One region of the Pseudomonas palleroniana genome, then DNA from elsewhere that is predicted to be linked to it. Evidence: predicted binding sites of a transcription regulator. Region 1 holds the regulator's gene; the other holds the start of a gene.
The links. Region 1 encodes FliA, which starts transcription of late flagellar genes. Its sites were predicted from a motif close to CTAAAGTTTNNNNNNNNNNNGCCGNTAA; they were not measured.
Positions count from the first base shown of each region.

Region 1 (5,013 bases):
TCGGTAATGTCGGTGCTGGCCGGGGCCGCAGGCGCTTCGGAAGCTGCGGCAGGCGCCACGGCATCGGCGGCGAACTGGCCCTTGCCATGCAACTGGTCGAGCAAGGATTCAAATTCGGCGTCGGTGATGTCTTCGCTGGTCGGCACGGCAGCAGGTGCCGCCGGAGCTTCGGCTTCGGCCTTCGCCGCGCTGAGGGAGTTGAGCAGTTGCTCGAACTCGCTATCGGTCACATCCGGCTCAGGCTCGGCAACCGGTTCCGGTTCCGGGGCGGCTTCCACCGCCGGCGCGGCCGAGGTGTCGGCAGGCTCTGCGTAGCGCGCCAGGGCGGCCAGCAGCTCGGGCGTGGCAGCCGTGATCGGCGCGCGTTCACGGACCTGGCTGAACATGCCATTGACCGCATCCAGGGCTTCGAGAATCACGTCCATCAATTCCGAATCAACGTGACGCTCACCCTTGCGCAGGATGTCGAACACGTTCTCGGCGATGTGGCAGCACTCCACCAGCTCATGGAGCTGGAGGAAGCCGGCGCCCCCTTTTACAGTGTGAAAACCGCGAAAAATTGCATTGAGCAGGTTCGCATCATCCGGGCGGCTTTCCAGCTCGACCAGTTGCTCGGACAGTTGCTCTAAAATTTCGCCGGCCTCTACAAGGAAATCCTGAAGGATCTCTTCATCGGCGCCGAAGCTCATGTGGGTGCTCCTTAGAAGCCTAAACTGGACAGCAAATCGTCTACGTCATCTTGACCGGATACGACGTCTTCACGTTTATCGGCATGAATCTGCGGACCTTCACCCTTGGCGAGATGTTTTTGTGGATCTTTTTCCGAAAGGATCGCTGCGCGGTCATGTTCGATACCGGCAAAGCGGTCGACCTGGCCGGCCATCAGCACCAATTTGAGCAGGTTGCTTTCCACTTCGGTGACCAACTGGGTCACACGCTTGATCACTTGACCGGTGAGGTCCTGGTAATCCTGGGCCAGCAAAATGTCGTTGAGGTTGCTGGAAACCGTACGGTTGTCCTGCTCACTGCGCGACAGGAAACCTTCAACCCGACGCGCCAATTCACGAAACTCTTCGGCGCCCACTTCGCGACGCATGAAGCGGCCCCAGTCAACGCTGAGGGCCTGGGCTTCGTTGGCCATGCCGTTGACCAGCGGCGTGGCGTTTTCCACCAGGTCCATAGTGCGGTTGGCCGCCGCCTCAGTCAGCCTGACCACATAGGACAAGCGTTCGGTGGCATCGGTGATTTGCGAAATTTCTTCGGCCTGGGGCATGTGCGGGTCAATCTGAAAATTGACGATCGCACTGTGCAGCTCACGTGTCAGCTTGCCCACTTCCTGATACAGGCCGCGGTCACGCGTCTGATTGAGCTCATGGATCAACTGCACCGCGTCGCCGAACTGACCTTTTTCCAGGCTTTCGACCAACTGGTGGGCATGTTTTTTCAGAGTCGACTCAAAGTCTTTCTGTGATGATTCTGTATGCTCCATAGCTCCCCCTGCGATGGCGTTAGCCGTGGATGCGCTCGAAGATTTTTTCGATCTTCTCTTTCAACGCCTGTGCAGTGAATGGCTTGACCACGTAACCGTTGACCCCGGCCTGGGCGGCTTCGATGATCTGTTCACGCTTGGCTTCGGCGGTCACCATCAACACGGGAAGGCTGCGCAATTTTTCGTCGGCGCGCACGTGGCGCAACAAGTCGATACCGGTCATGCCCGGCATGTTCCAGTCCGTTACCAGAAAGTCGATGCTCCCACTGTTGAGGATCGGGATCGCCGTAAGGCCGTCATCCGCCTCGACCGTGTTGGTGAACCCAAGGTCACGCAACAGATTTTTTATGATCCGCCGCATCGTTGAGAAGTCATCAACGATGAGGATTTTCATGTTCTTGTCCAATTCGACCTCCAAGCAGTCTTAAACGCGCCCAGCACCTGGACGCGCCATTTCAATCAACAGGCGTTACACAACAAAGGACTGCCCAGGGCACCACGGCACGACCCCGCAAAAGCCTTCGACTTTCGCGGCGCGTCTACAGTGTCCCCACACTGCCTGTCAGCGCGCGCGCCACTCCCCCAACCGCCCCCGCAAGCGGGCTGCGCACTGGCTATGCAGCTGGCTGACACGCGATTCGCTGACCCCCAGGACCTCACCGATTTCCTTGAGGTTCAGCTCTTCGTCGTAGTACAGCGCCAACACCAGTCGCTCACGCTCCGGCAAATTGGCAATCGCGTCCGCCAACGCCCTCTGGAAACGCTCATCTTCCAGGTCACGCGACGGTTCGAGATGTGCACTCGCGCCGTCCTCGTGCAGCCCTTCGTGTTCGCCGTCCTGCAACAGGTCGTCGAAACTGAACAGGCGGCTGCCCAAGGTATCGTTCAAAATCCCGTAATAATCATCGAGACTCAATTGGAGTTCGGCCGCAACTTCATGATCTTTAGCGTCACGACCGGTTTTTGCTTCAATTGCGCGAATGGCATCACTGACCATTCGCGTGTTGCGGTGTACCGAACGCGGCGCCCAATCCCCTTTACGGACCTCATCGAGCATCGCGCCACGGATACGGATACCCGCATACGTCTCGAAACTCGCACCCTTGCTCGCGTCATATTTGGTCGACACTTCGAGCAAGCCGATCATGCCGGCCTGGATCAGGTCTTCCACCTGCACACTGGCCGGCAGGCGCGCCAGCAAGTGGTAGGCAATGCGCTTGACCAAGGGCGCATAACGCTCGATCAATTCGCCCTGGCTGTCACGTGCCGATTTCTTGTAAAGGTTATAGCCGCTGGCTGTCATAGCACCGGTCCTGCGCTCGTCTGATGCACCAATCGCTCGACGAAAAACTCCAGATGCCCCCGCGGGTTGGCAGGCAACGGCCAGGTATCGACCTTCTGGGCAATAGCCTTGAACGCCAACGCGCATTTGGAACGAGGGAACGCTTCATAGACCGCACGCTGCTTTTGCACGGCCTTGCGCACACACTCGTCATAGGGAACTGCGCCAACGTATTGTAAGGCGACATCGAGAAAACGGTCCGTGACCTTGGTCAACTTGGCGAACAGATTCCGGCCTTCCTGCGGGCTTTGGGCCATGTTGGCCAGCACGCGGAAGCGGTTCATGCCGTAGTCACGGTTAAGCAGTTTGATCAGAGCATAGGCGTCGGTGATCGAGGTGGGTTCGTCGCAGACCACCAGCAATACTTCCTGCGCGGCGCGCACGAAGCTGACCACGGATTCGCCGATCCCGGCGGCGGTGTCGATCACCAGCACATCGAGGTTGTCGCCGATATCGCTGAACGCCTGGATCAGGCCGGCGTGCTGCGCCGGGCTCAGGTGCACCATGCTCTGGGTGCCCGAGGCGGCAGGCACGATACGAATGCCTCCGGGGCCTTGCAGCAGCACATCGCGCAGCTCGCAACGGCCCTCGATCACATCGGCGAGGGTGTGTTTGGGTGTCAGCCCCAGCAGAACGTCCACGTTCGCCAGGCCCAGGTCAGCATCCAGCAGCATGACGCGACGGCCAAGTTCTGCCAGGGCCAGGGACAAATTCACCGACACGTTAGTTTTCCCGACGCCACCTTTGCCGCCGGTCACCGCGATCACCTGTACAGGATGCATGCTGCCCATTTTATTTCTTTACCTTGTCTTGCTTAGACGCAGGCTACACGGCTTGGTCGCGTGAATCGCTTGCAGACCATCAATGTAGATACATTTCACAGTGCTCATCCTGCCTCACCCCACCCGTTTTGCCGGGTTGTGGTAAAGGTCGGCGAACATATCAGCCATCGCTTCCTCGCTAGGCTCTTCTTGCATTTGCACGCTGACAGCACGGCTGACCAACTGATGACGACGCGGCAGATGCAAATCATCTGGAATCCGCGGGCCATCGGTCAGGTAGGCAACCGGTAATTCATGACCGATAGCCAGGCTCAACACCTCACCCAAGTTTGCAGTTTCGTCTAGTTTGGTGAGGATGCAACCCGCCAGGCCGCAACGTTTGTAGCTGTGGTACGCAGCGGTAAGAACCTGTTTCTGGCTGGTGGTTGCAAGCACCAGGTAATTTTTCGCCTTGATGCCACGCCCGGCCAGGCTTTCCAGCTGCATGCGCAGCGCCGGATCGCTGGCTTGCAGGCCGGCGGTGTCGATCAACACCACGCGCTTGCGCAACAGCGGGTCAAGGGCATTGGCCAGGGACTGGCCCGGGTCGACGTGGGTCACCGGCACATTGAGGATGCGCCCCAGGGTCTTGAGCTGTTCCTGGGCGCCGATACGATAACTGTCCATGCTCACCAGCGCGATACTCGACGCGCCGTACTTGAGCACATACCGGGCGGCCAGCTTGGCCAGGGTGGTGGTCTTGCCCATGCCGGCCGGGCCGACCATGGCGATCACACCGCCCTCTTCCAGCGGTTCGAGCTCCGGGGTGACGATCATGCGGGCCAAGTGGGCCAGCAACATGCGCCACGCCTGGCGGGGCTCTTCGACCTCGGTGGTCAGCGCCAGCAGGTCGCGGGACAGCGGGCCGGACAGGCCGATACGCTGCAAGCGACGCCACAGGTTGGCCTGGTGCGGCTTGCTGCCTTGCAACTGTGTCCAGGCCAACGAACCCAACTGCACTTCGAGCAGTTCACGCAGGCCGTTGAGTTCAGAGCGCATCGAGTCGAACACGCGCTGGTCGACCGCAGCCGCCGGGGCCGGCGCTGCGGGACGTGGCGGTTCAACGAAGGTCGGCTCGACCAGCGGCTCGGCGGCCGTCAGCGGCAGGCCGGCGAACAATTGGCGATTGGTGGTAGCGTCGCTGTCGCCACGCATGCTCAGCTCGGCCTGGGCCGACACAATGCGCGAGGCGGTCTTGCGCAACTCGTCTTCGAGTTCCATGTTCGGCACGCGCGGCGCCAATGCCTGGGGGGTGTAATCCAGGGCAGCCGTCAGCTCGACACCGCCGGCAATGCGACGGTTACCGATAATCGCGGCATCGGCGCCCAGCTCATCACGGACCAGTTTCATGGCCTGACGCA
Region 1 is NZ_CP092411.1:2,416,370-2,421,382, reverse strand. It holds gene MJP36_RS11145 (chemotaxis protein CheA) at 1-689, opposite strand, end outside; gene MJP36_RS11140 (protein phosphatase CheZ) at 701-1,489, opposite strand; gene MJP36_RS11135 (chemotaxis response regulator CheY) at 1,509-1,883, opposite strand; gene fliA (RNA polymerase sigma factor FliA) at 2,052-2,792, opposite strand; gene fleN (flagellar synthesis regulator FleN) at 2,789-3,622, opposite strand; gene flhF (flagellar biosynthesis GTPase FlhF) at 3,728-5,013, opposite strand, start outside.

Region 2 (5,013 bases), 1.5 Mb from region 1:
CCTCGGTTTTTCAGGAAGACTGCGGTGCCTGGATTGGGGCGGCTGTGCCGCCCAGCGCGGGGCAAGCCCTAATGCCAGTCAGTTAAGGCTTAACGCGGTCATTGTGGGAGGGGGCTTGCTCCCGATAGGCCGCGCAGCGGCCTCTGAAGTGCGCCCAAAAGTTGGACACCCATCCGACCTTTGGGGCGCACTTCACTAAAAAATGGGCCTGCTACGCAGTCCATCGGGAGCAAGCCCCCTCCCACAGGTTATCTATCGTCTGCTCTATCGCTTAACTGACAGGCATTAGGGCAAGCCCGCTCACTACAAGAGCTGTTTGACGGCTTTGAATGCGGCGAGTCGGCGTTCTTGCCAGTTTCCCTGGATGATGACGAAGGGCTGTTGATGCGCTTGCATCCACGCCAGACTGTCCTGGAAAAATGCCCGTCGATCCGCCAGCTCGGGTTGGCAGCGTTGCCCGTCGGCGGTCCATTCCACATGCTCGGGCGAGAGCAGCAGGTGCAAGTCGTAGTGCCGGGCCAGCAGCTCAGTGTCGAGCCATACCGGGTAGTCGCCGAACAGGGTCTGGCTCCACAACCGATTGGTCAGCAAGTGGGTGTCGAGGATCAGCAAGTCGGGCTGTCGGGCGCGGGCGGCGTCTTCCCAGGCCAGTTGGCCGCGGGCAATGGCGGGAATATCGGCCAGGGTCGTGTCGCGCTGGTGATGGTCGATGAAGTCGCGCACATATTCGCCCACCATCAGCCCACCAAAATGGGCTTGCAGCTCGGCGGCCAGCCAGCTTTTGCCACTGGATTCGGGGCCTGCCAATACCACCACCTTCATGCGTGCAACGCCGGGTCGGCGCGCCATTCACGCCAGCCTTGCACGGCGATCACGGTGAACAGCGCATAAAGCGCGGCGGTGAGGTACAGGCCTTTGTAGAGGAACAGGCCGACAAAGATCACGTCCACGGCGATCCACAAGGGCCAGCATTGCACGCGTTTCTGTGCCATCCACATTTGCGCCACCAGGCTGAAGCCGGTGAGGGCCGCGTCGAGCCAGGGTTGGGCGGCGTCGGTCCAGTGGGCCATGGCGGCGCCCAGCAACAGGCTGAACAGCGCACCGACCGCCAGGCTGGTCATGATCGCGGGCCAGCCCAGGCTGGTCACCTGGCGGCCTTGCTTGACCTCGCCGGCGCGCGTCCATTGCCACCAGCCGTAGAGTTGCAGGGCGGCGTAGACCACCTGCAGCAGCATGTCGGAATAGAGCTTCACATCGAAGAATACCCAGGTGTAGAGCAGCACCATCACCAAGCCGATGGGCCAGCACCAGGGGTTTTGCTTGACCGTCAGCCAGACAGCGATCACCCCCAGGGCGGCGGCGAACAATTCAAGCCCGGACATGGCGGTTCCTTGGGAGAGTCGAAGAGGGCGGGGATTGTAACGTCAAAATGAACACCGACCAATGTGGGGGGGGCTTGCTCCCAATAGCGGTTCACCGGTCACTGACTTTTCAGCTGACCCACCGCCATCGGGAGCAAGCCCCCTCCCACAGGTTGAAACGAGCTAGACCTTGAACTGGCGCAGCAGGCCGTCGAGTTGTTCGCTCAAGGCGCGCAAATGTTCGCTGGCCGCGCTGGACTGTTGCGCCGCCAATGCGGTGCTGTGGGACAAGCCGGCCGCCTCGGTGACGTTCTGGTTGATGTCTTCCACGACATGCGCCTGCTGCAGGGTAGCGCTGGCGATTGAAGCGTTCAGCCCGTTGAGGTTGTGCAGCGCCTGGCCGATCGCCGTGAGGCTGGCCCCGGCCTGGCCGGCTTGTTCAATCGTCAGTTGCGAGGCGCTGTGGCTGTCACTGATGACCTTGACCGCCGCTTCCGAATGGCCTTGCAGACGCTCGATCATGACCTGGATTTCAGCAGTGGATTTCTGCGTACGCTGGGCCAGCAGGCGGACTTCATCGGCCACCACCGCAAAGCCTCGGCCTTGCTCGCCGGCACGCGCGGCTTCAATGGCCGCGTTGAGTGCCAACAGGTTGGTCTGGTCGGCGATGGAACGGATCACCTCAAGCACGCTACCTATCTGCGTGCTTTCGCTGGACAGCGTGCGGATCACTTCGACGGCCTGGCCGATGGTGCCGGAGAGTTGGTCGATCTGTTGCAGGCTGCCGTCGATATTCACCTGGCCCTGTTGTGCCTGCGCCTGCGCGTCGCGCATTTCGCTGGCGGCGTGCTCGGCGTTTTTCGCCACATCCTGCACGCCATAGGTGACTTCGTTGATGGCGGTCGCCACCAGTTCCATCTGCTGCGACTGTTGCTGGCTGCGGTCATGGGCCTGGCTGGCATTGGTGCCAAGCTCTATGGACGACTGGCCCAGGGCATTGGCGCACGCTTGCAGCTGGCCGACCACCTGGCTCAGTTTTCGCGTGAAGGCATTGAAGTGCTGGGACAGTTGGGTGACTTCGTCGCGCCCGTGGGTGTCGAGGCTGCGGGTCAGGTCGCTTTCGCCACTGGCGATATTGGCCATGGCGTTCACGGCCTGTTGCAACGGGTTCACGATGCTGCGGGCGATCAGCAGCACCAGCAGCGCCATCACCAGGGCGATCGCCAAGCAGATGAACGAGGCTTTCCACACCTGCACCTTGAATTCGGCCTGGACGTCATCCACGTAGACGCCGGAGCCAATGATCCAGCCCCACGGCTCGAACAGTTGGATATACGAGGTTTTCTCCACCGGGGCTTCGGCGCCGGGCTTCGGCCAGCGATAGCTGACGATACCCGCACCCTTGGCCTTGGCCAGGCTCACGAACTCGTTGAACACCGCAAACCCGTCCGGGTCGCGAATCGCCGACAGGTTCTGGCCATCCAGCTTGGGGTTGGCCGGGTGCATGATCATCACGGGCGTGAGGTCGTTGATCCAGAAATAATCATCGTGGTCATAACGCAACCCGCGCACCGCGCTCAGGGCTTGCTGCTGCGCCGCTTCGCGGGTCAGCACGCCGGTTTTTTCAAGATTCTGGTAATACGCCAATACGCCGCTGGCGGTCTGGACCACATGCTCGGTCTGTTGGCGCTTGGCCTGGTAGAGATCGCCATGGATCTGCTTGAGCATCAGCAGGCCCAAGGTCAGCAGCATCAGCACGGCGACTATCAGGATCAGCCAGAGACGGCGGCTGATCGACATGTTGCGCAAACTGTTCATCGTCCTGTCACTCCATGCTTTTTATAGTTGTAGCGCTGCTTCGCCATTTCCGGCGTGTCTGATAGGCTTTCGGCGCGTAATCGGAAAACCTGAGTACTGCCTGATTTTTCACGCAATTTTTGCAGCCCGGCGTGGATGATCCAACGCCTGGCCGCAAGCTCACTCAACATCATTGAATCACTGGAAAAAACAACGGGGTGTGCCTCGCGCATGACCTTTGGGGGAAATATGGATTTTTGGACCGCCATACAGGCATTGATACTGGGCATGGTGGAGGGGCTGACGGAGTTCCTGCCGATCTCCAGCACCGGTCACCAGATTATCGTAGCCGACCTGATCGGTTTTGGTGGCGAGCGTTTTGAAGCGTTCAACATCATCATTCAGTTGGGCGCGATCCTGGCGGTGGTGTGGGAGTTCCGGCGCAAGATCCTGGACGTGGTGATCGGTTTGCCGACGCAGCGCAATGCCCAGCGCTTTACCGTCAACCTGATGATCGCCGTGCTGCCGGCCGTGGTGTTGGGGGTGATTTTCGCCGACCTGATCAAGCACTACCTGTTCAACCCGATCACCGTGGCCACCGCGCTGGTGATCGGCGGCGTGATCATGTTGTGGGCCGAACGTCGCCAGCATGCCGTGCATGCGCACAGTGTGGATGACATCACCTGGAAGGAAGCGCTCAAGGTGGGCCTGGCCCAATGCCTGGCGATGATCCCGGGCACGTCGCGTTCCGGTGCGACCATCATCGGCGGCCTGTTGTTCGGTTTGTCGCGCAAGACCGCCACCGAGTTCTCGTTCTTCCTGGCCATGCCGACCATGGTCGGTGCGGCGGTGTATTCGGGCTACAAGTACCGTCACCTGTTCCAGCCGGATGACCTGCCGGTATTCGCGATTGGTTTCGTCACCTCGTTCATCTTCGCGATGATCGCGGTCAAGGCGTTGCTCAAGTTCATCGCCAGCCACAGCTATGCGGCTTTTGCCTGGTACCGGATCGCGTTCGGCCTGGTGATCCTGGCGACCTGGCAGTTCGGTTGGATCGACTGGTCCGCGGTCAAGCCATGAGCCTGCAGCACCCACGCTTGAAGGCGGCGATCTTTGCACTGCTGTGCGCCGCGCCGCTGTTGGGAGCGGCGCTGCTGGGGTATCGCGGCGAGACCCTGATCCCGCTGGTCGCCTATGGGGTGGTCAGCGTGGTGGCGTTTTTCCTGTACTGGAGCGACAAGCGCAAGGCGCAAACCGATGCGCGCCGCATCCCGGAAAACATCCTGCACGCTGTCGAGCTGGCAGGCGGTTGGCCGGGCGCGTTGATCGCCCAGCAGGTGTTTCGCCACAAAACCCGCAAAGTGTCCTATCAGGTGCTGTTCTGGGTGATCGTGCTGTTGCACCAGGTGTTCTGGCTGGACCAGCTGTTCCTGGGCGGTACCTTGTTGTCAGTCCTCTAGCCGCAGCCCGACCTGCGTGCGCTTGGGCAGTTTGCTGACCACCAGTTGATGGGAACGCTGCAACAAGCCACGCAGTTCATCAGCGCCCAGCGGGTAGGGCGTATCCATGATGATCCACTGCGCGCGGGCCAGGTACGGCGCCGGGTGGATACCCGGGCGATCGACATGGCCCAGGAACAATTCCTTGTCGACCTTGAAGGCCAGCGACGCACCCCGCAGGTTTTGCACGGCGAACATCTTGTTGCCGGCGATCGAGAACACCCGCACGCCACCCCATTTATAGTCTTCCCGTGCTCCGGGCAGGCCCAGGCAAAACGTCGCGACTTGTTCTTCGTTCATCTTCATAGCAGTCGATCTCCGCAACCTCTGAAGCCTTCTTCGAGGTAATCAATCCA
Region 2 is NZ_CP092411.1:3,932,655-3,937,667, reverse strand. It holds gene MJP36_RS17870 (AAA family ATPase) at 304-822, opposite strand; gene pnuC (nicotinamide riboside transporter PnuC) at 819-1,382, opposite strand; gene MJP36_RS17860 (methyl-accepting chemotaxis protein) at 1,545-3,179, opposite strand; gene MJP36_RS17855 (undecaprenyl-diphosphate phosphatase) at 3,408-4,238, shown strand; gene MJP36_RS17850 (DUF1294 domain-containing protein) at 4,235-4,618, shown strand; gene MJP36_RS17845 (MmcQ/YjbR family DNA-binding protein) at 4,607-4,963, opposite strand; gene MJP36_RS17840 (LysR substrate-binding domain-containing protein) at 4,960-5,013, opposite strand, start outside.
Region 2: the regulator FliA is predicted to act here: its motif matches at 3,246-3,273, upstream of MJP36_RS17860 (methyl-accepting chemotaxis protein).